Regions from separate parts of the Rahnella sp. ATs2 genome, predicted to be linked through region 2. Evidence: predicted binding sites of a transcription regulator. Region 2 holds the regulator's gene; each other region holds the start of a gene.
What was found. The regulator PhoB, encoded in region 2, activates phosphate uptake and scavenging genes when phosphate is short. The targets are predictions, from matches to a motif close to CTGTCATAAAACTGNCNNAT.

Region 1: a site for PhoB is predicted at 5,578-5,597, ahead of ACJY2G_RS24550 (phosphoethanolamine transferase). Genes of this name have one in related genera too.
Region 3: a site for PhoB is predicted at 9,023-9,042, ahead of rpoH (RNA polymerase sigma factor RpoH). Genes of this name have one in related genera too.

What each region holds. Positions count from the first base shown of each region.
Region 1 is NZ_JBLYPL010000036.1:16,512-26,714, forward strand. It holds gene ACJY2G_RS24520 (AI-2E family transporter) at 1-690, opposite strand, end outside; gene ACJY2G_RS24525 (epoxyqueuosine reductase QueH) at 878-1,537, shown strand; gene ACJY2G_RS24530 (DUF969 domain-containing protein) at 1,876-2,565, shown strand; gene ACJY2G_RS24535 (DUF979 domain-containing protein) at 2,562-3,512, shown strand; gene ACJY2G_RS24540 (DUF2891 domain-containing protein) at 3,524-4,546, shown strand; gene lpxA (acyl-ACP--UDP-N-acetylglucosamine O-acyltransferase) at 4,563-5,351, opposite strand; gene ACJY2G_RS24550 (phosphoethanolamine transferase) at 5,709-7,340, shown strand; gene ACJY2G_RS24555 (LysR family transcriptional regulator) at 7,377-8,273, opposite strand; gene ACJY2G_RS24560 (phenolic acid decarboxylase) at 8,418-8,927, shown strand; gene ACJY2G_RS24565 (alpha/beta fold hydrolase) at 9,015-10,043, opposite strand.
Region 2 is NZ_JBLYPL010000009.1:193,127-203,329, reverse strand. It holds gene mak (fructokinase) at 1-340, shown strand, start outside; gene ACJY2G_RS11940 (ABC transporter ATP-binding protein) at 398-1,219, opposite strand; gene ACJY2G_RS11935 (ABC transporter permease) at 1,216-1,980, opposite strand; gene ACJY2G_RS11930 (ABC transporter substrate-binding protein) at 1,992-3,005, opposite strand; gene sbcC (exonuclease subunit SbcC) at 3,242-6,490, opposite strand; gene sbcD (exonuclease subunit SbcD) at 6,487-7,725, opposite strand; gene phoB (phosphate response regulator transcription factor PhoB) at 7,964-8,653, shown strand; gene phoR (phosphate regulon sensor histidine kinase PhoR) at 8,676-9,995, shown strand; gene ACJY2G_RS11905 (helix-turn-helix domain-containing protein) at 10,028-10,203, opposite strand, start outside.
Region 3 is NZ_JBLYPL010000017.1:39,244-49,446, forward strand. It holds gene ACJY2G_RS18040 (high-affinity branched-chain amino acid ABC transporter permease LivM) at 1-363, opposite strand, end outside; gene livH (high-affinity branched-chain amino acid ABC transporter permease LivH) at 360-1,286, opposite strand; gene ACJY2G_RS18050 (branched-chain amino acid ABC transporter substrate-binding protein) at 1,501-2,613, opposite strand; gene panM (aspartate 1-decarboxylase autocleavage activator PanM) at 3,019-3,396, shown strand; gene ACJY2G_RS18060 (MFS transporter) at 3,438-4,742, opposite strand; gene rhmD (L-rhamnonate dehydratase) at 4,835-6,049, opposite strand; gene ACJY2G_RS18070 (dihydrodipicolinate synthase family protein) at 6,067-6,972, opposite strand; gene ACJY2G_RS18075 (IclR family transcriptional regulator) at 6,980-7,750, opposite strand; gene rpoH (RNA polymerase sigma factor RpoH) at 8,007-8,864, opposite strand; gene ftsX (permease-like cell division protein FtsX) at 9,183-10,163, opposite strand; gene ftsE (cell division ATP-binding protein FtsE) at 10,163-10,203, opposite strand, start outside.

The sequences.
Region 1 (10,203 bases), on a different contig from region 2:
CGCCAGCGGCAGATGAATGCCGAACAGCGGTAAAATCCCGAACAGAAAAATACCGGACAAAACGGTGTTGATCAGAGAAATCTGGAACTGAGCAAACACAATATTGCGGAAGGCTTCGCCCAGCAAACGCATCCGCTGCAACAGTTCCTTTTTCAGCGGCGCGTGATGTTCGCCGTGATTCGGTTGCTGAAGCGAAATAATCGCGCCGAGGATCATGCCGATAATCATCGTCAGAAACACATGTGCCGCGTTCTTGCCGAAAGCCTGAATCATCACAATATGCTCGCGTAACCATTGCAGGAAACTGCGCTGTAACTCTTCAATATTGGCGGGCAGATAATGCAGCAATACCGGCGACAGACGGCTCTGTGCGTCGGAAAGCAAACGCGACACCATGGCGTTAAAGGCCACCGGATTTTTCATATCTTCCATCAGAAAATCGGCAATACCGGCAATCGCCACCGTCAGGAAACTGACGACCAGCGTACCGATAACCGCGACCACAACCCAGCGGGCACGTTCTCCGCTGATGATTTTCTGAAAGTACGGCGTCAGGGCGTTGATGAGTTCAAACACTAAAAAACCGGCAATAAAACATGCCAGTAAATGAAGAGGAAGAATCAGTAACAGCCCGCCCATCACAATCAACACACTGAGCCAGCGAATTTGATTCGATCTCATAATCTGCATTACCTGTTTCCTTAAAATCTCTGTGTAGCGGGCTGCGCCCTGCAATCATCCTTATCATAGCACTGAACAATACACCGCCCTTCTACGCAAGCGTAAACCCGCAAGAAAATTTTGACAGTCACGCTGGGTTCTCTATGATCGGAGCGTATTAATAGATAAAGAAAATCCTACATTCTGGTGAATAACAATGTCTGAACTCATCCGCGAAAAGCTCACACTCCCTGAAGGTCACGATAAATTGCTGCTGCACTCCTGCTGTGCGCCCTGTTCAGGTGAAGTGATGGAAGCCATTCAGGCGTCAGGTATCGATTATACAATCTATTTCTACAACCCGAATATTCACCCGCAGAAAGAATATATGCTGCGCAAAGAAGAAAATATGCGTTTCGCTGAGCAGCATGGCATTCCATTTATTGATGCAGATTACGACACCGATAATTGGTTTGAGCGCGCTAAAGGAATGGAAAATGCGCCTGAGCGCGGCGAGCGTTGCACCATGTGTTTTGATATGCGCTTTGAACGCACGGCGCTTTATGCCTGGGAAAATGGTTTCAGTGCCATTACCAGTTGTCTGGGTATTTCGCGCTGGAAAGATATGAAACAAATTACCGGCTGCGGCGAACGTGCGGCCGCGCCTTATCCGGGCATGGTGTACTGGGATTATAACTGGCGTAAAAAAGGCGGTTCAGCGCGAATGATTGAAATCAGCAAGCGCGAGCGTTTTTATCAGCAGGAATACTGCGGATGCGTTTACTCCTTACGTGACAGCAACTTACACCGTAAATCGCAGGGGCGCGGACTCATCAAACTCGGCGTGAAATATTACGGCGACGAGGACGACGAATAACCGCTTTTCTCTTTCCTGTCCTTCCTGCAAACCCGGCCTGAGCGCCGGGTTTATTATTCTGCTATTTCTCCCCTCACCTGTCAGATACACCAGATAAAAATCTGCCGTTAGTTATTTATATTGCAGGATTAATTCACTGCATTATTTAACCATTCCCCTGTGAGATTTTTCGCATTTTTTCCATCTTGCGTTCAGTCATCACGCTTGTTACTTTCCGCTTCACGCATTTTTTATGCGAATTAGATCTATGTAATTACACAGGGTTATTACCGGTGTATTCACCAGGCAGAGAACCATCAAAAATATAAAACAAACACAACAACATTGAGGGACACACCATGTGGGTTTTAATTGGTATTCCGATCGTCGTGCTGGGATTCGCACTGCGGTTTAATCCATTATTAGTGGTCACCGTCGCCGGTATTTCAACCGGGCTGGCGGGCGGTATGCACACCGTTGAGATTATCAGCGCTTTCGGCAAAGCCTTTACCGATAACCGTTATATGGGCCTGATCTGGCTGACGCTTCCTGTGATTGCCATTCTTGAGCGCAGCGGCCTCAAGGAACAGGCGCGGCATCTGATTTCGAAAGTCCACGCTGCCACCACCGGCCGTGTGCTGATGTTGTATTTCTTCCTGCGCCAGATGACCGCTGCGCTGGGGCTCAATTCTCTTGGCGGCCACGCGCAGATGGTTCGCCCGCTGATTGCACCGATGGCAGAAGCGGCGGCTACCACCAAATACGGTGATTTACCCAATGATGTGCGCCAGAAAATCCGTGCTCACGCCGCGGCGGCGGATAACGTTGCGGTATTTTTCGGTGAGGATATCTTCATCGCCGTGCAATCTATCCTGCTGATCAAAGGTTTTCTTGAGCAATACGGTATTAACGTTGAGCCCCTGCATCTTTCCGTCTGGGCAATCCCGACGGCCATCGCTGCGCTGATTATCCACTTTATTCGTTTGTGGCTGCTTGACCGCTCGCTGGCAAAACGTTTTGACGTTCATCACGGGAGCGCAGCGAAATGATCAGCTTACAAACCGTTTATATCCTTGCAGGACTGATGTTTTGTGCTTACGCCTTCTTTAACCTGCGCGATAAAAGCAACGCACGCCGTTACGTAAACGCGCTGTTTTGGGGCATTTACGGCATTACCTTCCTGTTTGGCGGCGAGTTACCGCATTTCGTCACCGGTTGCATGGCGATATTACTGGCCATTATTGCCGGTACCGGAAAACTCGGTAAAGGCAAAACCGATAACGATCAGCCGGAAATGGTAGAAAAACGTGAGGCGGGTGCGAAGCGTTTTGGCAACAAACTGTTTATTCCCGCCCTGCTGATCCCGATTGTGACCCTGATTGGCACCCTGACGCTGAAATATACGCCGCTGGTGGAAGCCAAAAACGTCACGCTGATTTCACTGGTGATCGGCACGCTGGTGGCGTTTATTGCTGCGCTGATCATGCTGCGCGATTCGCCGGTTAAGGCGATTAAAGCCGGCGGTCAGACGATGGATACCGTGGGCTGGGCGGCTATTTTGCCGCAAATGCTGGCCGCACTCGGCGCGTTGTTTGCACTGGCGGGCGTCGGCGGCGTGGTGTCTGAACTGGTGAAAAACATTATTCCGCTGGGATCTCCGCTGGCGATTGTTGTCGCTTATACCTTCGGCATGGCGCTGTTTACCATGATTATGGGTAACGGGTTCGCCGCATTCCCGGTGATGACAGCGGGTATCGGCTTGCCGCTCATCGTTAATCAACTGGGCGGAAACCCCGCGATTATGGGCGCTATCGGGATGTTGTCCGGTTTTTGCGGAACACTGATGACGCCAATGGCTGCGAATTTCAACATCGTTCCGGCGGCTTTACTTGAATTGCAGGATAAAAATGGCGTGATCAAAGCACAGTGGAAAACCGGCGTATTGCTGTTGCTGGTCAACACCGCCTTTATGTATCTCTTTGTGTTCCGTTTCTGATAAGGGAAAAGATGACAACGCAACCGACAACGACCCTGACGCCAGAAATGGCGTCCCGTTTTGCCTCGCTGGCGCTCAACCATTTAACACGCGAGTATCCCAATAAACTGATGCACGCCATGGGCAGCGCGGCGGATGCGCAGACTCCGCGTCAGCTGCATCCGATATTTTACGGCAGCTACGACTGGCATTCCTGCGTTCATGGTTACTGGCTGTTATTGCGCTTACTGAATCGCTTTCCTGAGCTGCCGGAAGCCGGAAAAATCATCAGCGTGGTGAACGAGCATTTCACCGCCGAAAACGTCGCGGGTGAGATGGCGTATCTGCAACAGCCGCAACATAACGGGTTTGAGCGTCCTTACGGCTGGGCGTGGTTTCTGGCGCTCACTCAGCAGTTGCATGAAATGGCATTGCCGCAGGCCGCAGGATGGGCCAAAACGCTGGCGCCGATGAGTCGCTTCTTTGAGAAAAGCTTCACTGACTTTCTGCCAAAAGCCACGTATCCGCTGCGCGTCGGCAGTCACTTTAATACCGCCTTTGCTCTGGCATTGACGCTCGATTATGCGCGCAGCGTTAAACATTCTGTGCTGGCATCAACCATCGAAGAAACGGCACTACGCTGGCATCTTGAAGATGTGCATTGTCAGGCGTGGGAACCAGGTGGTGATGAATTTCTTTCGCCTTCACTGATGGAAGCCGAACTGATGCGCCGCGTGTTACCTCGCGACGCCTTTGTCACCTGGTTCGGGCGTTTCCTGCCGGAACTGGCACACAGCCAGCCCGCGACGTTGTTCACGCCGGCGACCGTGACTGACCGCAATGATGGCAAAATCGGCCATCTCGACGGACTCAATCTCAGCCGGGCCTGGTGTCAGCGTTCGCTGGCGTCGGCGTTACCTGCGGGTGATCCGCGTGCGGCGCTCCTGCGCCAGACCGCCGAAGCGCATTTGCATAGCGCACTGGATCACCTCGACAGCACCTATATGGGCGAACACTGGCTGGCGACTTTCGCGCTGTTAGCCCTGGAAGCCTGACTGACCTTTCCTCCGTTCAGCGCACAACCCCGCGTGCTGAACGGAGGAAGAATTCATTGAAGTGGCACAGCAACGGATATTCAACACTCAGACGTCCGATCTCCAGTCTCACTTTTTCGACCGCCGCCTGCTGGTGATAAAGCAGGTCATACAGATAATGGATCACCTCGCGCACAGCGGGTTCCGCCTGCCTGAAGGCTCCGGCCTGTTCATTAATTCCTTGCGGCGATGCGCGGTTTCCACCCGCCTGAACATAAGGCGGCACATCCTGCACAACGCAGGAACCGGCCAGCAAACGGGCTCCCGTGCCAATAATGCAAAACTGATGCACCGCGCACATGGCTTCAATGCAAGTGTCATCTCCCAGCACAACGTGTCCGGCCAGTCCGCTGTTCTCGCCCATAAACGTGGCATTCCCTACCAGACAGTCATGGCCGATATGCACACCGCGCTCGAAAGTATTGTCATCACCGATACGGGTCAATCCCCCGCCCTGTGCGGTTCCCCGATGCAATGTCGCGTGGCGGCCGATCCTGTTGCGATTGCCAATTTCGAGCCAGGCAGGTTCTCCTGCATATTTCAGATCCTGACTGATTTCGCCAATCGAAGAGCCCATGCCGATCTGGTTATCTGACCCGATTTTCGTATTGCCGTTGATGACCGTATGCGAAGAAATAATGGTCCCTTCACCGATTTGCACACCGGCGGAAATAATACAAAAAGGCCCGATAACCACCCGCGGGCCGATAATGACATCCGATTCGATGATACTGCTGGCCGCGATGGTGGCCGAAGATGAAATCAACACAAACGTCCTTCTGACAGCCGGTAAGCCGCCAGTGGTGAATTAAACGTGTCAGGAGTAATCAGGGAAGGTCAAAATGAGCGGAAGAAACGCGCTCAGAAAGGCTTAAACGAAACGGTTTCTTATTGAACAGCGTCGCGCTATACCGCACAGGATAAGGGGTCTGGAGGAGAAAACTGGCTAACTATATTTTATTTATTTTCTGAACCTTTTCTAAAAACCCATCACGTTAAACATTTATGACACTCCCGTTAAGGCTTTCTTAAGCTTGAACTAATATGATTCCTGCCAATCATTTCTGCACGTTATGTTTGCCTCGCATTACGTTGGCTTTTTCACCCCTTTTGGGAGTTTGCATTGCGCTATTTATTGCCAAAAATCAGCTATTTCAAGCTGACCTTGCTCTTAACGCTGTACTTCACTTTTGTGGTCAACCTGCCGATTTTGCTGCACTTTTACCGCATTCTCCATGCGTTGCCGGCTTATAACCTGGCTTTTGCCCTGAGCATTCCTGTCGCCCTGTTTGCTGCACTGAACTTTGTGTTCACCCCTTTTAGCTTGCGGCCGTTGCTTAAGCCCTTCTTCATCATTGTGCTGCCGCTCAGCGCCCTCGCCAGTTTTGCCATGATGACCTTTCAGGTCGTTTTCGACCGAAGCATGATTGAAAACATTATCGAGACACAATCGGCTGAGGCGACGTCGTATCTCAATCTGAAGGTGGTGCTGTGGTTTGTGTTTACCGGCATCCTGCCCGCTGTTCTGTTATTCGTAACGCCGGTAAGCTATGAAAAGACCCGCCTGCGCCGTCTCGGTGTGCGTCTGATGTCGATGGTGATTTCACTGCTGGTAGTAGCGTCGATCGCCGGTGTTTTCTATAAAGATTATGCGTCTGTGGGGCGTAACAACCGCACGCTCAATCTGGAAATCGTCCCGACTAACTATCTGTACAGCGCTTTCCAGTACATGAATCACCGTTATTTCACGCCGAAAATACCGTTCCAGACGATTGGCAACGATGCAAAACTGGTACAACAGCCTGGCCAGAAACCGAATCTGGTCTTCCTGGTCGTGGGTGAAACCGCGCGGGCGAAAAATCAGTCGTGGAATGGTTATGGCAAACCGACTAACCAGTACACGCAGGCCATTGCGGATGTAGTGAATTTCAGCAAAATGACGTCATGCGGCACGGCGACGGCGATTTCCGTGCCGTGTATGTTCTCGAATATGAAACGCACCAGCTACGACGCTAACCGCGCCCGAAACAGCGAAGGCTTGCTGGATATCCTGCATAAAGCTGGCGTTTCCGTTTTCTGGAAAGATAACGACGAAGGCTGTAAAGGTGTCTGTGACCGCGTGCCAAACGTCATTATCCCGACTAAAAATGACGGCAAATATTGCGACGGCGACACCTGCTACGACATGGCGCTGATGCAAAATATCGATGAGGATATTAAAAACGACGGAAAAAATACCCTGATTGCCCTGCACCTGATTGGCAGTCACGGGCCGACGTATTCCAGACGTTATCCGCCGGAATTCCGTAAGTTCACGCCTGACTGTCCGCGCAGCGACATTGAAAACTGCACACAGGAACAGCTTGTGAATACCTACGATAACACCCTGCTCTACACCGATTATCTGGTGTCACAGGTCATTGAAAAAGCGAAGCAGTATCAGGACAAATACAATGTGGCGGTGATTTACCTTTCTGATCACGGTGAATCGCTGGGCGAAAACGGTCTGTATCTGCACGGCACGCCATACAGCGTGGCACCTGCGCAGCAGACACATGTTCCGATGCTGTTCTGGCTTTCCGATAATTATGCGAAAGCGCAGGGAATCGACATGCAATGCCTGAAAGACAATGCGGCGGACAAAGATGTCTCACAGGACAATCTGTTCCACACCGTGCTCAGCGCGATGAATGTACAGACGTCGGAGCGTGACCCACAGCTCGATATTCTTGCCGCCTGTAAAGCGTCTCGCTGACCGGGACAGCGTTATGAAACGATGTGCTGCCGGATTTCACGGCAGCAAACTGCACTCCTGCAGAATACTTTTCGCCAGCGCACTGACCGTCTGATCATAGCGCTGCGTTTCATCATCCAGCACCATATACAGCGACGTTTGCCTGACGGTTCTGGCTGACAGCATCAGGCGGCTGAGCAATCCGTTTTTCAGCGCGTTATCCACACTTTCCAGCGGCAGCCAGCCGTAACCGACACCCACTGTAATTGCTTCCAGCGCCGCACCGACCGTGGTGAATGTCCAGTGTGCCACCGTGCCTGCCGGATGTTTATCTTCAGGCGGCGCGTGACGGTCAGCGACGCTGATCAGCGGGAAACGCGCCAGATCCTGAGCGGTCAGCGGAGCGGGCAAAGACAACAGCGGATGATCGCTTTTCGCCACCGGAACAAAGTCCACATCCAGCAGAAAACGGCCATGGATTGCGTTTTCAGGTGCCAGCGTGGTGATGTACAAATCGGCCGATTGTTCACTGAGTTGTGCAAGGCTTTCCCCGCGTAAAATCTCAGTCAGATGCACCCGTGTATCCGGGAATTGCGACTGAAAGTGTTTAAGTGCGCGGAACAGTCTGTTTTTGGGAAACACGCTGTCGACCACCAGACTCAGCTCAGTGCGAACACCGTCTTTCAGCCCGGCAGCCCGATGTTCAAGCTGTAAAAATGCCGATATCAGCGGTGTTGCCTGCGCCAGTAAAGCGCGCCCCTGTTCGGTCAGCGTCGCCTTTCTGCCGTTAATTTCCAGCAAGGGTAAACCGATGCGTTCCTGTAACCCGCTCAGGGCATAACTGACCGAAGACTGACTGCGGTTGAGCACCGTTGCCGCCTGCGCGTAACTGCCCTGTTCAATCACCGTTTGTAACACCACCCATTGCTCCAGAGTGGTTCTTGGCAACGCCATATCGTGATCCCTTCAGAATAAAAACACATCTATATTTTAGATGATTTTCATCTGAAATCAGCGTTTTTCTATCAGTTTTTTAAGATGTAATATTCTTCTCAACGAAACGAAATGTTTCATTCCAATACTGAGTTAAGGAGAAATATCATGAGCACATTTGATAAACATGACCTGAGCGGTTTCGTTGGCAAACATGTGGTTTACACCTACGACAACGGCTGGAATTATGAAATCTACGTCAAAAACGCGCACACCCTGGATTACCGTATTCACAGCGGGCTGGTCGGCAACCGTTGGGTGAAAGATCAGAAAGCGTATATCGTGCGGGTAGCATCTGATGTGTACAAAATTTCCTGGACTGAACCGACCGGCACTGACGTCAGCCTGATTGTGAATCTGGGCGATAACGTGTTCCACGGCACCATTTTCTTCCCACGATGGGTGATGAATAATCCGGAAAAAACCGTCTGCTTCCAGAACGACCACATTCCGCTGATGAATTCTTACCGTGATGCGGGACCGGCGTATCCGACTGAAGTTATTGATGAATTCGCGACCATCACCTTCGTGCGTGATTGCGGTGCGGATAATGACACTGTGATCGACTGCGCAGCAAGCGAACTGCCAGCCAATTTCCCAGATAATCTGCGTTAATCCCGCCGTTCTGCAATACCAATAAAAAACCGCAGCCCGTTCATTCAGGCTGCGGTTTTTTATTATTGAAACGGAAAACAGAGGAAATCAGCGTGACAGCGTTTTCAGCAATGCCGCGTTAAATTTTTCCGGTTCTTCCATCTGCGGCGCATGGCCGAGGCCTTTAAATTCGATCAGTTTCGCATGAGGGATCAGTTTCGTGACCTGTTTACCCAGCACGTTGTAGTGACCGATTTTGGCTTTTACCGCAGGCGGCGCGATGTCGCTGCCAATCGCTGTGGTATCGGCAGTGCCGATCATCAGCGTGGTCGGCACGCGCAGATTTTTGAACTCGTAAAAGACCGGCTGCGTGAAAATCATGTCGTAAATCAACGCAGAGTTCCAGGCCACCAGTTTATGCCCCGGCCCGTTGTTCAGCCCTGCCAGCATATCGACCCAGCGGTCGTATTCCGGTTTCCACTTATTCACGTAATAGGTTTTGAGTTCATACTGTTTAATGCTGTCCGCCGAGGTTTTCAGCTCACGGTCGTACCACTGATCCACGGTACGATAAGGCACGCCCTTGGCTTTCCAGTCTTCCAGACCAATCGGATTCACCAGCACCAGTTTCGATACTTCGGGTGCAAACATCAGGCTGTATCGCGTCGCCAGCATACCGCCGGTAGAATGCCCGACAATCACGGCCTTGGTTATTTTCAGGCTTTTCAGCAACTCATGGGTATTGGTCGCCAGTTGCTGAAAACTGTACTGGTAATGGGAAGGTTTGGTCGATGAACAGAACCCGACCTGATCGGGCGCGATCACCCGATAACCTTTACTCACCAGCGCCGAAATGGTGTCGCCCCAGGTCGCGGCACAAAAATTCTTACCGTGCATCAGCACGACAGTCTGACCATTTTTATGCCCGGTGGCCGGTACGTCCAGATAGCCCATTTGAAGCGGAGCACCCTGGGAATTAAAAGAGAATTGTTTCAGCGGAAAAGGATAGTCAAAACCCTGTAGTTGCGGCCCGTAGCTCGGCGCATCAGCAGCAAATGCTGAGCCGGAAAAGACTGCACCTGAAAAGGAAAAAGACAACACAGCGGCAGAAAGAAGCACTTTAAAACGGGGAAGCATCGGATAGTCCTGGTGTCGGTGACTGACAGACGGCATAAAGTCTTATGCTACAAACTTTATGCCGTCAGTAAAACCCGATAACACTCAAACCGCACAAACTGACGCAGACTTGAGATCCAGCTCAAACGGTAAATCAGACCGCCCGGTTCACTGGAATAAC
Region 2 (10,203 bases):
AGAAGACTACTTCCGTCATTCCGGTCAGCGTTTAAACGGCGCAGAGATTATTGCGCTGGTTGAGCAGGGCGATGAAACGGCGGAACTGGCGCTGGGTCGCTATGAGCGTCGTCTGGCTAAGGCGCTGGCAAACGTAGTAAATATTCTCGATCCGGACGTGATTGTCTTCGGTGGCGGCATGAGTAATGTTGATCGTTTGTATCAGACCGTTCCGCTGCTGGTTAAACAATGGGTATTTGGCGGGGAATGTGAAACGCCGATGCTCAAAGCGGTACACGGTGATTCGAGCGGAGTGCGCGGTGCCGCCTGGCTTTGGCCGCAATCGCGTTTTGCGTTATAAGTTCTTCATCAATTTTCAGGGGGCAGAGTTTGCGCCCCTGATCTCATAACTTCACAGTTAAAGCGCCATTTCCCGTTTAAACACGTCCAGCGTGTGCGCCTTCACGCGGATAAATTCCGGGTGGCTCATGATTTCAGAACCACGCGGACGCGGCAGGTCAAACGGCACAATTTCTGCAATCTGCGTCGGTCGTCGTGTCAGCAGTAAAATCTCATCCGCCAGAAACACTGCATCCTCGAGATCATGCGACACAATCAGCATGGTGACGCCGGTCGCCAGCTGCACTTCCTGCAATTTATCGCGGATAAACAGCGTCATCTCGAAATCCAGGGCCGAGAAAGGCTCGTCGAGGAACATCACTTCCGGACGCGTCGCCAGCGCCCGCATGATGCACACGGTTTGCTGCTGGCCGCCTGAAAGCTCATACGGATAGCGTTTCAGGTCGAAGCGGATATCAAACATCTGCGTCAGTTCTTCGACCCGCGCATTGACGTCCGCTTTGCTCATGCCGTGTCGGATCAGCGGATACGCGATATTGGCGCGGGCACTCATCCACGGAAACAGCGCGTCGCGGTAGTTCTGAAACACATAACCGATGGTGGTCTGCGCCAGCGTTTTGCCGTCGAACAGAATGTCGCCTTTATCCACCGGGATCAGCCCGGCGATCATGTTCATTAGCGTCGATTTACCGCAGCCGTTCGGGCCGAAGATCGACACGATCTTTCCACGCGGTAAGTCGAGGTTGAGATCGGTATACAGCGGCTGTCCGGCAAATGCCTTGCTCAGTCCGCGGATCGTCACATGGGTATCCGGGCGCGTAGCGTACTGCGGCAACTGCGGGCCTTTATAATCAGGGTTCAGCGAGAGAGGTTGCGTCATGCTTTGCTACTCCAGTGGACGGTTTTTTTCTCGATCAGCAAAAAAGCCAGATTCAGCAGATAACCCAGCGCGCCGGTGATCAGGATTGAGGCGTACATGTCTTTGATGTTAAATACCTGCTGGGCATCGATGATCCGGTGGCCGAGGCCGGTTTCCGATCCGATAAACATTTCAGCGACGATCACGATCACCAGCGCAATCGACACGCCGGTGCGCAGGCCAACGAAGGTTTGCGCCAGGCTTTCCATCAGCAGAATGTCTTTGAAAATATGCCAGCGCGAAATCCCCATCACTCTGGCCGCCATCAGCCGGGTTTTCTTGGCATTCATCACGCCGTACGCGCTGTTAAACAGGATAACCAGCACCGCGGCAAAGGCGGCGATGGCAATTTTATTGGCATCGGTAATGCCGAAAATCAGCATAAACAGCGGGATCAGCGCTGATGACGGCGTGGAGCGGAAGAAGTCGATCAGAAATTCCAGGCTGCGATAGATCTTTTCATTGCTGCCTAAAATGACGCCGAGCGGCACGCCAATCACCGCGGCAAAAGCGAAAGACACCAGCGTGCGGTAAAGGGTTGCGCCGATGTCGGTGCGCATGGAAGCATCGAAAAATGACTGGAACATGTAGCCAATTGTCTCGACGGGCGAGGGCAGAAGCACCGGATTCAGCCATTTTGCGCTGACGGCCAGTTGCCAGAATAAAAACAGCAGCACCGGGCCGACCAGCGGCAGTAACCTTGAAGACCAGCGTGAAGTCATCCTGTTTCTCCTTATCCTTTATAAATCAGCGAAGCGACATCCACCGGTTTGCTGAAGATTTTTCTTTCCGTAAAGACGTCATAAAATTTCTGGAACCATTGCAGGTTGTCGCCTTTTAAATCGGGATACATCACAAAGCCCGGCAGCGGCACCTCTTTCACCAGCGCCGGTTCTATGCTGGTGTAACCGGCGACGTTTTCGCGAGCCTTGTCAGGATGCGCCGCAATGAATTCCACCGCTTTCTGATAAGCGGCAATAAACTTTTTGGTTTCTTCCGGTTTGCTGGCGATAAAGCTGGAGTTCAGCGCCGCTGCGCCGCCGAACCAGGGCGCGTCTGCATTGCCGAGCACATATTTAGAAATCACGCCGGTTTCCAGTGTGCGGGAAAGGTTTTTCATCCGCCCGACGGTGCCGGTCGGTTCGAGCGTATACACGCCGTCAATTTGCCCGGCGGCCAGCGCAGGCGCGTGCTGCCCGACCGGCAGTTCGATCACTGAAGGATTAGTGAAACCATTTTTCTCCAGAATGATCTTCGCCATCGTCACGTTCTGGATCCCCGGGCCACAGGCGATCTTCTTACCTTTCAGGTCGCTGATCGCTTTCGCTGTGCTGTTCAGCGGCACCAGAAATTCATCCAGAACCAGCTGGTGATTGGACGGATTCGAGCAGATGATTTTGAACAAATCCGGTGCAGTGATCGCCCCCAGACCCAGCGCACCCGTGGCCGTGCCGTTAGCGCACCCGTGGATCCTGCCGGTGATCATCCCCTCGACAATTTGCTGTGCGCTGGCGAATTTAATGCCTTTCACATTCAGTCCGGCTTCTTTAAAAAAGCCCTGTTCCAGCGCCACATATAACGGTAAACCGCCGACAATCGGCCAGTAACCAATGCGGATTTCATCGTCATCAGCCGCAAAGACCGAGGTCGGGATCATACCGCCAAGCGTGGAGACGCCGCCGGTGATGGCGAGCCATTTCATCAGCTGGCGGCGTTTTTTATCGACTTCAGGTTTGATGTTATTCATAGGCGGTTCCCTTAACGGTTATGCAGGCGCTGCAACTTGTACTGCAACTTGTATACATAACGTTAAGCACAGGGCGTGCCAGTTTATCGGCAGGAGGGAATAAGCGGGAATTCAGCGGGTTGGGAACAATGAACGCACTGCGCTGGTGCGAATTTTGCGCAGTTGCTCACAATCAGGATCCATTGCGGAGCAGATGGCTAGCAATTCACCAGTCAGGTGCTCCGCAGGGTAATCAGTCAGACTTTAAACTCATTGCTCAGGCGGCTTACGCCCAGACCGTTCACCTTAGTCACTTTGATTTGCACCGGAATACGGTCTTTCATCGCTTCCACATGGCTGATCACGCCGATGGTTTTACCCGAGGCATTCAGGCTGTCGAGCGCGTCCAGGGCGGTGTCCAGCGTATCGGCGTCGAGTGTGCCGAAACCTTCGTCGAGGAACAGCGAGTCGATGCGGGTTTTATCACTGACCAGATCAGACAGCGCCAGCGCCAGTGCCAGACTGACCAGGAAGCTTTCGCCGCCGGATAAGGTGCGGGTATCGCGCACGGCGTCCGCCTGCCAGGTATCGACCACCTGCAATTCCAGCGCATCGCTGGTTTTGCGCTGCAACAAATACCGCCCGTGCAGTTTTTCGAGCTGAAGATTCGCCAGATACACCAGATGGTCGAGCGTCAGTCCCTGCGCGAATTTACGGAATTTCGCGCCGTCGCTGGAGCCAATCATCTGATTCAGATAACCCCAGTCATCGCAGGTCAGCTGCGCTTGCGCAATCTGAGCTATCAGCGCCTGTTGTCCGCTGTGGCGTAATTTGTCACTTTCCAGCTGATTTTTCACTTCGCCCAGACGTTGCTGTAAAGCTTTCAGCTGTTGCGCCATTTCCGCCTGTTGCGCTGTCAGAACATCAAGATCGCTTTCTGTTTCACTCAGATGAGCCGGGCGGGCAAGACGATGTTTTTCGAGCTGCTGACCGGCATCCGCCAGTAACGCCTGCGCCTGCGCCAGTTGTTGTTGCAGATTTTCTTTGCGTTGCTGAAGTTGCTGACGGAGTGCGTCATCCAGCAGCGCCAGTTTCACCGCGGCTTCATCGGCAAATCCGCTGGCACTCAGCGCCTGTTGCCACGCCTGTTCCGCCTGCGTCAGTTGTTCTGTGGTCTGCAACTGTTGCTGTTGCGTGCTCGCCAGTTGCCCGGCCAGCTGATCGCGCTGTTCCTGCGCTTTTTGCAATGCGGTTTGCGCGTCACTGACCGCTTTTTCTGCCGCCTGTTGTTGCTGATGTAAGTGCTCGCGAACCTGTGCCACCTGGCGGTCGCCGAACAGTTCAAGGCGTTGAGCCGTCAGTTCTGAAAGGTTTTTTTCGCCTTCTGCAAACAACTTTTGCAGCCGTTCGACGTCTTGCTGAGATTTCGCCTGCGTCTCTTCCAGCCGGGTAATGCGTTCGGTCAGCAATGCGCTTTGCTGCTGCACTTTCTGCTGCGCGTTCAGTGCGTCGTTCCGGGCATCTTTAGCCTGTTGCAGCGCCCGTGCCAGCTGTTCGTGCTGGCTAATCAGCGCCTGCGATTGTTGTTCTTCTTCATCGCGGGCGGTCAGCCATTGAGTGATGTCGGCGGTGTCATGTAGCGAAAACGTCAGATTCAGCGGTGCGCTGAGCTGTTGCCAGTTTGCGGTATGTGCATTCAGTTGCTGCTGGTCTTGCTCCAGCTGGATTTGCAGCCGCGTTTGCTGTTCTTTCAGACTTTTAATTTTTGTTGCCAGTTCGATACCGCTGGCTTTTGCTGCATCGAACTCCAGTTGCATTTTCTCGACGCGCTGTGCCGTTTCAGAAGGTTTGACCTCCTGATAATGTTCAATCGCCGGATGCGATGTGGAACCGCACAACGGGCAGGCTTTGCCGCTTTGCAGATTCGCACGTTCGGCTTCGAGGCTGACGATCAGCATTTCCTGTTTATGCAGTACTTTAACGTCGTTGAGATGCTCCAGCTGTTTCTGACATTGCAGGCGGATGGCCCCCAGTCGCTGCTCTTCTTCAGCCAGTTGCGTTTGATACTGTACGAAATCTTTTTGCTGTTGCTGCACGCGCTGATTAAGCTGTGGGAAAATTTGCGCGAGCGAATACAGCTGCTGGCGCACCGGACGCAGCTGCGTGAGTTCGGATTGTCGTTTATGCAATGCTGCCAGCGGGTGCTGTTTTTCCAGCTCAGTCAGACGCTGTTGCGCAGTGTTGAGTGCATCGGTCAGCGCGGTCTGGCGGGTCTGATGCTGGCGGCTTTCTTCGTCCAGCTTCTGCCGTTCGGTAGTCATTTGTAACAGCGTCGCGTTATGCTCACTGACAAGTTTTTGTACGTCAGTGACCGACTGCTGTGTTTCAGTCAGTGATTTACGCAAGCGGGTGATTTCGCCATCCATCGGCAGGATTTTTTCTTCGATCAGCGTCTGCATCTGACGCTGTTCTTCCGCCTGTTTCTGACGTGACGTTTGTGCCTGCTCTACCGCCAGATTCAGCGGCGTCATTTGCGCGATTTGCTGTTCCTGCTGCTGCGTCAGGTGCGCCAGTTGCTGCTGAAGACGTTGCGATTCATCCTGACAACGCTGGCGATCGTTGAGCAACGGACGCAGTTTTTCTGCCGGTTCGCTGCGCGCCAGTTGCTGTAACTGCGGCGCGGCGGCCAGATTCTCCTGCTCTGCGGCGGTCAGTTGTTGCTGAGACTGCTGCTGTTTTTGCTGCACCTGCTGCCACTGTTGCAGCCAGTTCAGATCCTGCTGGCGCTGCTGCGCCTGCTGACTGAGCGTGATTTCCTGCGCGTTCAGTTCAGCAAGTTGTGCTTCGAGCGTCTGGTGCTGTTCTTCGCTGAGCAGTTCGATACCCGCCATGCGCTGATGCAAACCGTCGAGCGTAATCCGCGCTTCTTTATGTTGCTCAAACACGCGCTCAGACAGCAGACCATAAATTTCGGTGCCGGTCAGTTCTTCCAGCAGTTCGGCGCGGTCATTGGCATCGGCATTCAGGAATGCGGCAAATTGCCCCTGAGACAGCATCATGGATTTGGTGAAACGACCGAAATCCAGCCCGGTCAGTGTGGCGATGGCATCGAGTTTATCGCGCACTTTATCGGCCAGAATTTTGCCGTCGGCCAGTAATGCCAGCTCCACTTTCGGTGCCTGCAGATTGCCGTCCGGCGAGTTTTTGGCGCGGCGCTGACTCCAGAACGCGCGATAACCAACGCCTTTGACTTCAAACTCCACTTCGGCCAGCGATTCGGCGGTGTGGCGGGTCATCAGCTCGTTCTGGCTTGGCGTGATGTTCAGACGTGGCGTCTGGTGATAGAGCGCCAGACAGATGGCATCGAGCAGGGTGGTTTTCCCCGCGCCGGTCGGGCCGGTGATGGCGAACAATCCGTTGCTGGCAAAAGGCTCAGCCGTGAAATCAATTTTCCATTCGCCTTCCAGCGAGTTCAGGTTTTTTAAACGCAGGCTGAGAATTTTCATTGTGCGCTGTCCTCCGCATTCTGACCGCTGGTGACCTGTTCAACAACCTGCGCAAACAGCGTGCGCATCCGCGCCTGGCGCGGTTCGTCAGGATCCGGTTCCAGTGCCAGCCGTCTTTCAAAGACGTCACTGACACTCAGTTCGCTGAGTGTCTCTTTCTCCTGTTGCTCAATGCTGTTGATACGCTGTTCTTTACTGCGGCGTAAAAGCACCACTTCTACCGGCAGATCTTCCGTCAGCGCCTGAATGCGGCGCTGAATATCACTGAGATAATCTTGCGTGGCGACTTCAATATCCAGCCAGACTGGCTTTTGCGCATCGCCGCCTTCGAACTGCGCCAGTTGTTTTTCGATTTCTGCCAGCGAGCCTTTGATTATCTGCATCGGCTGGAAAACGGGAATTTCCAGCGTGTCGATGGCGTTGAGCGTCGCGCCGTCCAAATCGAGTAAGTACACACTTTTGGCTTTACTCAGTTCGTCAAAACTCAGTGCAATCGGCGAACCGCTGTAACGGATATGTTCGGTTTTGGCGACGCACTGTGCGCGGTGGATATGACCAAGTGCCACGTAATCGACCGGCGGAAACGCCTGCGCCGGGAAGGCATCGAGTGTGCCGATATAGATGTCGCGCACGGAATCGGAGGTGCTGACGCCAACCGTGGTCAGATGGCCGGTAGCAATGATCGGTAGCGAAACGCCGAGTTCGTCGCGTTTGGTCTGCGCGGCCTGCCACAACGCGTCATAATGCGCGGCGATGGCTTCCTGTAATGCCAGCTGTTTGTCGCTGCCGGATTGTCCCGCCTGACTGGCGAGCAAATCCCGCGGACGTAAAAACGGAATAGCGCAAAGTACCGCGCCCGGTTTTCCGTCACGCTGGTTGAGCACTAAAATCTGTTCAGAGAGGTTTTCGCCGACGGTCGCAATCACCCGCGTATTCAGGCAGGAAAGCAGCTCACGTGATTCATTTAATGTCGCGACAGAATCGTGATTTCCGGCCAGTACAATCAGCTGACAGCCGGTTTGTTGCAACTCGACGACGAAGCGGTTGTAAAGCTCGCGGGCATAGCTGGGCGGCGAACCGGTATCGAATATATCGCCTGCCACAATCACGGCATCTACCTGATGTTGCTGCACCTGACCGGTCAGCCAGCGCAAAAATGCCTGATGTTCGGCGGCGCGGCTTTTGGTGAAAAAGTACTGGCCGAGGTGCCAGTCTGACGTGTGGATCAGGCGCATGAGACTCCCGTATGGATCCTGGATGACGACAATGGGGCAAAGTATAAACGTCGGCGGGGGACGCTGTCCCCGATAAATCGGACCAATTTCAGCGAGATGGCAGCTGAATAGAAGAAATGTATCTGTCATATTTGACTGTAATGAACCATCCTTTCTATTCATAAATCTGTCACAAAACTGACGCATAATGGCGCCCGCAATCAAATAAAAGATCGCTAACCTATTGGCAGGACCTACGATGGCAAGACGTATATTGGTGGTTGAAGACGAAGCTCCAATCCGTGAAATGGTGTGTTTTGTACTGGAACAGAATGGCTATCAGGCAGTAGAAGCTGAAGATTTTGATTCAGCCGTTGGCCAGCTGGTAGAACCTTACCCTGAACTTATCCTGCTCGACTGGATGTTACCCGGCGGTTCCGGTATTCAGTTTATCAAACATCTCAAACGTGAAGCACTGACCCGCGAAATTCCGGTGATGATGCTGACCGCCCGCGGTGAAGAAGAAGACAGGGTGCGCGGCCTGGAAGTCGGTGCCGATGATTACATCACCAAACCGTTTTCTCCAAAAGAACTGGTTGCACGTATTAAAGCCGTGATGCGCCGCATCTCGCCAATGGCGGTGGAAGAAGTGATCGACATGCAGGGTTTAAGCCTGGATCCGTCGTCTCACCGTGTGATGGCCAACGAGCAGGCGCTCGATATGGGGCCGACCGAATTTAAATTATTGCACTTCTTTATGACCCACTCCGAACGTGTTTACAGCCGCGAACAGTTGCTCAATAACGTCTGGGGCACTAACGTTTATGTGGAAGATCGCACGGTAGACGTGCATATTCGTCGTTTACGTAAAGCGCTGGAAACCAGTGGACATGACAGAATGATCCAGACTGTTCGTGGAACCGGATACCGTTTTTCAACGCGTTATTGAGTCCCCACAGCGGAGAATCTGTGTGCTAGAACGTTTGTCATGGAAACGATTGGCCGGTGAATTCTTTCTCTTTTGCCTGCCCGCGTTAATCCTCGGTATCTTCGTCGGCCATTTCGGCTGGCTCCTCTTTGCGTCGCTGCTGGCGGCGCTGGGCTGGAATTATTACAACCAGCTCAAACTCTCTCACTGGCTGTGGCTTGACCGCAGCATAACCCCGCCGAATGGCCGCTGGAGCTGGGAGCCTCTGTTTTACGGGCTGAACCAGATGCAGATGCGTAACCGCCGTCGCCGTCGTGAATTAGGTCAGCTCATCAAACGTTTCCGCAGCGGTGCCGAATCATTACCCGATGCGGTGGTATTGACGACGGAAGAGGGCAATATTTTCTGGTGTAACGGACTGGCGCAAGATTTGCTCGGTTTCCGCTGGCCGGAGGATAACGGACAACACATCTTTAACCTGCTGCGTTATCCCGAGTTTCGTACCTGGATCCAGACCCGTGATTTCAGCCGTGCCCTGAATTTGCAACTCAATAACGAGCATTACGTCGAGTTTCGCGTGATGCCTTATTCCGAAGGGCAACTGCTGATGGTGGCGCGTGATGTTACGCAGATGCGTCAGCTCGAAGGTGCGCGTCGTAACTTCTTCGCTAACGTTAGTCATGAACTGAGAACCCCGCTGACTGTATTGCAGGGATATCTGGAAATGATGGAAGACGCCAAACTGGAAGAGCCGTTTCGTACCAAAGCGCTGGACACCATGCAGGAACAGACGCGGCGCATGGACGGGCTGGTCAAGCAACTGCTGACATTGTCAAAAATCGAAGCGTCAGCAAATATCGATATGCAGGAGAAAGTCGATATTCCGGTGATGCTCGGCATGCTGGAGCGCGAAGTGCAATCTTTAAGCGGTGGCCGTCACGAAGTGGTGTTCCGTGTAAACGAGAAACTGAAGGTCTTTGGCAATGAAGATCAGTTACGCAGCGCGGTGTCGAATCTGGTGTACAACGCCGTCAACCACACCCCGGCGGGGACGCGGATAGAAGTCAGCTGGCAACAAACGCCGCATGGCGCGCAGTTCCAGATCAGTGATAACGGGCCGGGCATTGCGCCGCAACACCTGCCGCGTCTGACTGAACGTTTCTACCGGGTTGATAAAGCGCGTTCGCGCCAGACGGGGGGCAGCGGTCTGGGGCTGGCCATCGTCAAACACGCCCTGAGTCATCACAACGCCAAACTTGAAGTGATGAGTGAAGTCGGCGTTGGTACCCGCTTTATATTTACACTGGCACCGAAACTGATTGTTCCTCAGGAACAGGCCAGCCAAAGCGATGTGAAGGGATAAAAAAGTAGCCACAGCCCACGCTGTGGCTACTTTTAGCAGATGATCTGTAAACCTTTTTCTTCGATCAGCATCAGTAAGATCAGAGCCGCACCGGTGGGTTTGGTTTCGTCACGCTCCCATTTTTGAATGCTGTTAGCCGACATATTGATGAGTCTGGCCAGCACGCCCTGGCTGATTTTTTCTTTTTCCCGCAGCGCGCGTATACGTT
Region 3 (10,203 bases), on a different contig from region 2:
GTAGATCAGGGTCAGCGTGGCGATATCCACCGTGCCGCGCGAGACGATAAACGGCCAGGCGATAGCGGCGATAATCAGCACCAGCACCAGCAGTTTTTGTTTCGGCGTCGAGCCATCAAAGCTCGGCAAAACCCAGCCCGGTCCGGAGACTTTTTTCAGGCTGCTGCTGACCATCGGGCGGAACAACTGAAACACGAAGACGATGGCGCAGCCGATGGCAATCCACGTCCAGCGCACTTCACCGGCCCCGTTGACCACCAGTTTTGTACCGTCGAGGCTCAGCTGTAATCCCATGATGAACGCGGCCAGCACCAGCAGAACGAAAGCCGAGACCAGCGCATTTAACAGATTCAGGCGCTTCATACTTTCTCAACCTCCGGACGTCCGAGAATACCGGTTGGCAGCACCAGCAACACGACGATCAGCAAGGCGAAGGACACCACATCTTTGTATTCGGTGCTCAGATACGCCGAGGTCAGCGCTTCGGCCACGCCTAAAATCAGGCCGCCGATCATCGCGCCCGGAATGCTGCCGATGCCGCCGAGAACCGCCGCGGTGAAGGCTTTCATCCCGGCCATAAAGCCGATGTAGGGGTTAATCACGCCGTAGAACTGACCGAGCAGAACGCCCGCGACGGCGGCCATTAATGCGCCAATGACGAAAGTCAGCGAGATCACGCGGTCAGTGCTGATCCCCAGCAGGCTGGCCATTTTCAGATCTTCCGCACAAGCGCGGCAGGCACGTCCCATACGCGAATAACGGATGAACAACGTCAGCGCCAGCATCGCGACAAACGTGACTATCCAGATAATCAGTTGCATGGTGCTGATGGTCGCGGCGAAACCATTCGCCTCGCCCAGAGTCCACTGGCCGGTCACCAGACTGGGTAAAGCGAGATCGCGTGAGCCCTGCGTGAGGCTGACGTAGTTTTGCAGAAAAATGGACATCCCGATGGCAGAAATCAGTGCAATCAGACGCTTGGAGTTACGCACCGGCTTATACGCCACGCGTTCAATACTCCAGCCGTAGGCACTGGAAATCACAATCGCGGCGATAAAACCGGCACCGATCAGCAACCAGCTGGCGTCGATACCCATCATCATCAGAGCGGCGATTACGATAAAGGAGACATAACTGCCGATCATATACACCTCGCCGTGGGCGAAGTTGATCATGCCGATAATGCCGTAAACCATGGTGTAACCAATGGCGATCAGCGCATAAGTGCTGCCCAACGTGACACCGTTGAACATCTGCTGAATGAAATAGAGGAACTGCTCTGACATACCCTATCCTTATTAATCAAGGGTTTGAAGACTTGCATAGCTCCTCCCCCTGCGAAGGGGGAGGCCGGGAGGGGGTTTTAATGGCAAAACTAAAGCCAAAGCACACTTCAAGTCTTTGATTCGCCATTAATACCCCACCCCAACCCTCCCCTTCGCAGGGGAGGGAGCAGAACGGTGAATACCTCTCTCTTCGCAGCGAAAGGTGTTAAGACCATTATTTGATTGGGGTAGACGTGCCGTCCTTATGCCACTCGAAAATACCGAATTCGAATCCTTTCAGGTCACCTTTCTCATCCCAGCTCAGCGGACCCATGACAGTATCCACTGACGCTGATTTCAGATTTTTAGCGATGTCAGCCGGTTCCATGCTGCCGCTGCGTTCCATACCGGTGGTCAGCGCCTGCAATGCAGCGTAAGTCGTCCAGACGAACGGACCGGTTGGATCCAGTTTTTTGGCTTTCAGCGCATCAACGATTGGCTGGTTAGCCGGAACCTGGTCATAACGTTTTGGCAGCGTCACCAGCATACCTTCAGAGGCATCACCGGCGATGTTAGACAACGAGGAGTTGCCCACGCCTTCCGGACCCATGAATTTGGCGTTCAGACCGGCTTGCTTGGACTGGCGCAGGATCTGGCCCATCTCCGGGTAGTAGCCGCCGAAGTAAACGAAATCGACGTTTTCTTTCTTCAGACGTGCCACCAGCGTGGAGAAGTCTTTATCACCTGCGGTCACACCTTCAAAAAGAACGACGTTGCCGCCACCTTTTTTCAGCGCGTCCTGCACGGAACGGGCCAGGCCTTCGCCGTATTGCTGTTTGTCATGCACAACGGCGATACGTTTTGGTTTGATGGTGTCGAGGATGTATTTGGCTGCTGTCGGGCCCTGATCGGAATCCAGACCGGTGGTGCGCATCACCATTTTATAACCGCGGGTGGTCAGGTCAGCGTTGGTCGCGGCCGGAGTGATCATCAGCACGCCTTCATCTTCATAGATGTCAGAAGCAGGCTGAGTAGAGGAAGAGCACAGGTGGCCGATCACGTAACGGATACCGTCGTTGATCACTTTGTTCGCTACCGCAACCGCTTGTTTCGGGTCACAGGCATCGTCATATTCCACGCCAACCAGTTTGTCACCTTTCACGCCGCCTTTGGCGTTGATGTCAGCGATGGCTTGTTTTGCACCTGTAAATTCCATGTCACCGTACTGGGCGACCGGACCTGACATAGCACCAACAATGGCGACTTTAATATCTTTTGCGAATGCCGCCTGACTCATTGCTAATGCAATACAACCTGCCAGCCAGATCTTACCCTTCATTGCTTTCATCCGATTACCCCGTTCATGTGTGTGTTGTGGTTTGCTCTTTGTTGCCTGTTTAAAACATCATCACTTAGGAAATTTAGTATAAGTAATAACGAGTTAACGGCTTATTTCGTCTTATTTTCGAATAAGACTTTATAATTCATATCATTAAACAGGAATTTTCTTCTGCAAATCAAATAGCACAATCAGAAATATGAGGTGTAAACAGAATTTTATTTGGGTGAAAAGGCGGGCGCGGATGTAAACAATCAGTCGTTAACACTGGCTTTATTGATTAAAGCCAACATTTATCGCTTATGCAGAGATCGCTAAAAAACTTTTCGACCTGTTACTGTACAAAAAAAGTTACGCCCGTTCTGCAGAACGATCCGCTACACTGATCGCCTCCTTTTTCTGACCTTCCGCATCATGAAACTAACTATCCAAAAACTGACGTCACTCAGCGCGCAGGGCCTGATCGATCTGGCAAAAATCTGGCCGGAGCAAACCGAAAGTGACTGGCAAGCCAGCCTGCAAAACGACCGTGCGCTGTTTGCGGCGGTGTTTAATGAACGCATTCTGGGCGCGGTGAAAATTGCGCTTGATGGCAATCAGGCTGAACTGAGTGATTTGCTGGTGCGCGACGTCACGCGTCGTCGCGGTGTCGGGCTGTATCTGATGGAAGATGTGCAGACGCAGCTGCCGCAGGTGAAAAGCTGGACGATGAAAGCAGAACCTGAGCCCGTGCTGGATGCGTTTATGCAGGCATGTGGTTTTCACAATGAAAAAGGTGTGTGGCGCAAATAAGTGCTACAGGCGCCCCGTCCCCGGGCGCCTGGGTTTCCCTTTTACTGACTGGTTTTCAGCTGGCTCTCCGGCAATTTTGGTGTTTCAGGTTTTGCCCTGAGAAGCGCTATCGCGACCACGCCAAACAACGTGATGCCGCAAAGGGTGAGTAAGCCGGCAATATTATTCGAGAACATACTATCCGCGGCCACACGGATTTGTGGTGCCAGGAATCCGCCAATCGCCCCGAACAGATTGATGAAACCAATCCCCGCCGCCAGCGCACTGCCGCTGAGCAACGTGGTCGGAATGGTCCAGAACACCGGCTGTACGGCAATAAACCCAACGGCGGCAAAGCACAGCGCACCTATCGCCAGCACCGGACTGGCAACCAGAGCAGAACCCCCAATCCCCAGCCCGGCGGCCAGTAAGGTGAACGCGGCTATCGAGCGTAAATGGCCAGTTTTATCGGCATAGCGCGGAATAAAGAAGGTGCCGAACATCGCCGCAATCCAGGGAACAGACGCGATCAGCGACGCACTGAAACCGACTTTTGTTCCCAGCAAACTGGCGACCTGCGTCGGCAGGAAGAAAATCAGCCCGTATACGCCAATCTGAATAATCAGGTAAACCAGCCCGAGGTGCCAGATAGCCGGAATGCTGAAGGCATCCCGCAGGCGCGAATTCTGTTTCAGTTTCTCTTCTTTCGCCAGTTCACCGATCAGCGCCTGTTTTTGTTCAGCTGACAGGAAACGCGCCGTCGACGGGCCATTATCGAGATACCAGAATGTCCAGATACCGGCCATCACCGCCAGCACCCCTTCAATCATAAACATCCAGAACCAGCCCGGATGTCCGGCAAAACCGTGCATCTCCAGCAACGCACCGGAAAGCGGGCTGCCAAACGTCAGCGCCAGCGGAACGCCCATATAAAATAATCCCATCACCGAAGCCCGGTTTTTGGCCGGGAACCACAGGGATGTCAGGTAGATCATGCCGGGGAAGAATCCGGCCTCGGCAGCACCCAGCAGAAACCGCACCAGCAGGAATTTGAATTCCGTGTCGGCAAAAGCCATTGCTGACGAGAGAACGCCCCACACCAGCGTGGTGCAGCCAATCCATTGTTTGGCACCGAACTTTTTCATTAATAAATTTCCCGGCGCACCGAGAAAAGCATAAGCGACGAAGAATATTCCCGCCCCCATAGCAAAAGCTTCATTACTTAATCCGGTATCAATCTGGTAAGACTCTTTCGCAAAACCAATATTCGCCCGATCCAGAAAGGCCAATATATATAACGAAAGCATAAAAGGAATCAGACGCCAGCGGGTTTTCTCAACGGCTTTATTTAATATCGTCGTCATAATATGAACCTTTTTATAACCGGCCTGTTATTAGTCAAAAAGGATATCAATAACAGGCCGAAGTAAACGTTCGGATAAATAGTCTGTCGCAGAAATTAATGCTGATATGGGCGGGTTAATTTGCACTCAGGATTTAATTCCACCCCGAATCCCGGTTTATCCAGTACCGATTTATGAATACGTCCGTTCACCGGCACCGGCTCATCAAGCAGGATTGGCGCAAACTGCGCACGGGTGTGGTCAGCCTCAGGTGCAGTCATCAGGAACTCGCTGAAAGGCGTATTGGTGAAGGTAATCACCGCATGATGTGAATACACGGAGGAACCGTGCGGCACCACTAATTGCCCTTTCGCCTTGGCGATGGCGGCGATTTCCAGCAAGGTGGTGAGCCCGCCACACCAGCCCACGTCAGGCTGCATGATATCGACGCCGGTTTCTGACAACGTCTGGAAAGACTCCAGCGTGCCGTGGTGTTCACCGGTGGTGACCATCATCCCGGCTGGTGCGTTGCGTTTGATTTCGCGGTAACCTTCATACTGTTGCGGCGGCAGACATTCCTCAATCCATTTGAGGTTATACGGCGCACAGGCATGCGCCACTTTGGTAGCGAAATTAACGTCCATCGACATCCAGCAGTCAAGCATCAGCCAGAAATCCGGGCCGCATTTCTCGCGCATATCCGCCACCATAGCAGCCGTTTCACGTACGCCGTGGTCGCCATCATGCGGGCCAAAATGCGTCACCATTTTGCCACCGATGAAGCCCATCTCTTTGGCCAGATCCGGACGTGAACCGGTGGCGTAGAACTGGATTTCATCGCGCACTGCGCCCCCGAGCAGTTTATACACCGGCAGTTGCGCACATTTACCAAACAGATCCCACAGCGCCAGGTCGACGCAGGAAATAGTATTCATCACCAGACCGCCGCTGCCGGCGTAGAACATCGTGGATCGCATCATCTGGTCGTGGATCAGTTTGATTTCTGAGACACAGCGCCCTTCAATAAAACGGTTGAGATGTTTTTCGACAATAAAACACCCCATTTCACCCGCCGTAGACACCGCAAAACCGGTGACGCCATTGTCGGCTTCTATTTCAACCACCAGCGTACCCAATACGTTAATACCGAATGACTGTCGGGATTGTTCATATTCTTTATATTTACTCATTGGCGTACAGACTTTATCGTCGATCCAGTGTTTTTCCTGCTGGTCATGATAATCTGCACCGCCACTGCCTTTTTCTGCAGTCGCACCGCCCATGAAATAAGCACGAATTTCTTTAATTTTAGGTAATACTCTTGATTCCATCATAATATAAACTCCGTTTATTTTATCAGGGTAAGGAGAGAGGTTATTTCTTTATTCAGGGAAAAGCTTAAATCATCTATCTTTTGCTTTATTTCATCCGAAAGCGGAATTTTATTTTCGCCCAACGGGAAACCACGTAATGACATGCCGAGTTTATATCCCAGAGGAAAAGGCAATGACGCCATCATCGACATCACGGGTAATGCGGCAAATTGTAATGCCTTCGATTGTTCCGTTTTTCCTTCGCTGAAGAGATCATAAATTTTACGCATCACTTCCGGCAAAACGCCTGCGGTCGCGGTCACGCTGCCGGTGGCTCCGGCACATAATGCGGAGAAGAAAAATTCTTCCCGGCCGGTCATCACAGCAAAATCTGCGTCTTCCCGCGGACAACAGGACAGCATTTTCATCATGCCGACGGCATCACCGCTGGAATCTTTAATACCGACAATATTCGGATGGGCTGCCAGTTCAGCGACACTTTCGGCATTTAACGGATCGGCGAAAAACGGGATGTTATACAGGCATAACGGCAGATTTACCGCGCTGGCAACCTGGCGAAAAACAGTGGTCAGCGTCGCAGCATCATAGTGATAAAACGAAGGCGGCATCAGCACGACCCCGCTGGCGCCGGCGCGTTCTGCCGCATGTGCCAGTGCGATGCTTTCATCCGTCGTGGTCGCCGGGATCCCCGCCCAGACGGGGACGCGTCCGGCAGTCTGTTCAACGACGGTTTCGACTACCGCACGCTTTTGCTCAACGTCCATATAACCGGCTTCGCCCACCGAACTCACCGGGAACAGAGCACTCAGGCCAGCCGCTATCTGAAAATCGACAATTTTGCGCAACATGTCCATGTCCGGCTGCCCTGCTTTCCAGGGGGTTAACATGGCGCTGATGACTCCTGAAGGTCGTAACATCATTGATTCCTTATGCTTTGTAGCCCAGATCCCTGGAGATTTCCCAGGCGGTTTTTTTTACCTTGTCAGCCAGTACATCGATATTTTCCGGCATGACATGCAAGGTGGTGCCCACGACGGAAATCGCTGCCGTGACGCGATGTGCTGCATTGAATACCGGCGCGCTGATACAGCGGATATTCGCCACATCTTCTTCATCATCGAAAGCCCATCCGCGCTGATGGATTTGCTGTAACGCCGTGCGCAGCTGCTGAGCACTGGTCAGCGAGTTGGGCAATACCGGGCTGAATTCCAGTGCAGCAATCAGTGCGTCCTGACGTTCACGACCGCACCAGGTCAGCAGACATTTGCCCAGCGAAGAGCGGCACAGAGACAGGCGTTTTCCTTCCCAGGTGCGAACCTGAATATTCGACTGGCTTTCGACTTTGATCAGATAAATCGGCGTATCCCCGTCCAGCACGCCGAGATGACAGAGCAGCCCGGTGTCGTGCATCAGTGCTTTCAGATGCGGGAGTGCGACATTGCGCAAATCGAGCTGGCGGGAAACCTGACTGCCCAGCTCCAGCAATCTGAGCCCGAGGCGGTAATTACCGGAATTTGACTGCGTAACTAAACGCTGATTTTTCAGTTCCTCCAGCAGCAGATACACGGTGCTTTTGGGCATCCCCAGTTCACTGACCAGCTGGTTCGCGTTGCACTGTCCTTGCCGGGAAATGATGTCGAGAATGGCGACGGCGCGCGTCAGTGCCGGAACTTTTGATTTAGCGATTAATTCCATCATGCTGGAATCCATTCTGTTGAGATGGACAAGTTATAGAGGCAAAAATGAACAGACGACAGGACGCTTGTGATCCTCTGTGATTGAGTTCTCTATAAAGTTGAATATTCCAACATGCTGGAATAACCAGATGATTTAGAAGGGAAAATATTCAGAATAATTCCAGTATGCTGGAATTAACAGGGGCGTTCAGAGGGGAATTTCAGGCATAAAAAAAGCGACCATAAAGGTCGCTTTTTCACATCGGAAACTGCGTTTATCAGGCTTCGATTGCCACACGCAGTTTTTTCATCGCGTTCTTTTCCAGCTGACGAACACGTTCTGCGGATACACCGTATTTATCGGCAAGCTCCTGCAGAGTCGATTTGTTTTCGTCGTCTAACCAGCGGGCACGAATGATATCCTGGCTGCGCTCATCCAGACCTTCCATTGCAGAAGAAAGTTTGTCTGTCGCGTCCTGATCCCAGTTATCTTCTTCGATGGTTTCTGCAAAATCAGAACTCTTGTCTTGCAGATACAGCATCGGTGCCATCGCAGCGCCGTCGCGTGGTTCATCGTCCGGGGTCGGATCAAACGTCATGTCCTGTGCGGCCATGCGTGATTCCATTTCCAGCACATCTTTGCTGGTCACACCCAGTTCGCGGGCAACGTGCTCCACTTCGTCGTGGCTGAACCAGCCCAGACGCTGTTTGTTTTTACGCAGGTTAAAGAACAGCTTACGCTGCGCTTTGGTGGTGGCGACTTTCACGATGCGCCAGTTACGCAGCACATATTCGTGAATTTCTGCTTTGATCCAATGCACGGCAAAGGACACCAGACGCACACCGACTTCCGGATTAAAACGGCGAACCGCTTTCATCAGGCCGATATTCCCTTCCTGGATAAGGTCTGCCTGTGGCAAACCGTAACCTGAATAGTTGCGGGCAATGTGAGCAACAAAGCGCAGGTGAGACAGGATCAGCTCTTTCGCTGCTTCCAGGTCACCGTCGTAATGCAGCCGTTCAGCCAGCGCCCGTTCTTCCTCTGCGGTGAGCATAGGATAGGCATTGGCGGCCCGAACATAGGCTTCCAGGCTACCTTGGGGTACTAATGCTAAAGTGCGCATTTCTTTGGTCATTCAAGCCTCTCATGTATGACGTAATGCAGGTTTTATACCACGTTGCTGCGGGATGATACCGCTACGTTGCTGGCCTTCAGGGGCGACAACAAAGCAACGCCGAGCCCTTCATATTCGCTGCTCTACGACCACGAATTTTACATAAAGTTCACGGACAGATTCAACAGTCTGATGACTGTATGTGACAGACTGACTATTGGATAGTGAATTTGTGCCATTGCAGGGGAAGCAGGAAAATGATGGGACGATATAGCAAGAATCGGCTGTTCCCCTGTACACAAAGACTGAGCAGCAGGGGAACATTATAGCAAATTATCGCTACTGTGGTGTAAATCGCCGTAAATGTTGAACCGTCGCCAGCCAGGCGGCAATCCAGCCAATCATCGCGGACACGATCAGCAGCAGCAGGCTTTCATCCCAGCCCAAACCGTGCAGATCAAAGGTGGTACCGAACACCTGTGCCACCTGGGTCACTACACTCTCAAGGCGCAGCACCAGCACTTCCGAGAGGATCAGCGACAACAATGCGCCGGTGAAACCGAGCATCGCGCCGCCGTTCAGGAACGGTCTGAGTATGAACCCGTCGGTCGCGCCAATCAGCTTCATCACGTTGATGGTATCGCGTCGGCTGAAGATGCTCAGTCGCACACTGTTACCAATAACCAGGAAGACGGCGATCACCATCAGCACGCCGATCATCGCCGCAATCTGCCCGACCAGACCGGTGAGCGCCGCAAGACGGGCAAACCAGCTGTCATCCATACGCACTTCATCCACGCCATGTACGGCCGCCACGCGGTCGCGCAAGGTGTTGAGTGTCGCAGAATCCTGGAAATTCATTTTAGGCGTGATGATAGCCACCGCTGGCAGCGGGTTTTGCTCCAGCATGTCCATTGCGCCGCCAAAGCCAGACCAGTTGCGGAACTCGCCCATCGCTTCTTCACGGGACAGATAATTAACTTTATCCACGCCCGCTTCTGTTTTGAGGGTTTTCACCACGTTTTCTGCGGCGTCATCATCCAGCGCTTTGTCGAGATACACGGTCAGCTGCGGCGTCGGATACCACTGTTCTGCCGCGGTACTGACGTTTTTCCACACCAGATAACAGACGCTCGGCAGCGTCAGGGAAATCGCGATTACCATCACCGTGAGCAGTGTTGCCAGCGGCTGACGCAGCATGTCAGCCAGCGCGTTCATCCACGCATAACGCCACTGTTCGCGCCAGCCACCCTGCAACGCTTTGCTTTTTGCGGCACGGGCGCTTTTTGCGGTTTTCGCCGGGTTCGGACTGTTCGCCATTAGTACACCCCTCCCGACATACGCCCCTGACTCAGCGTCA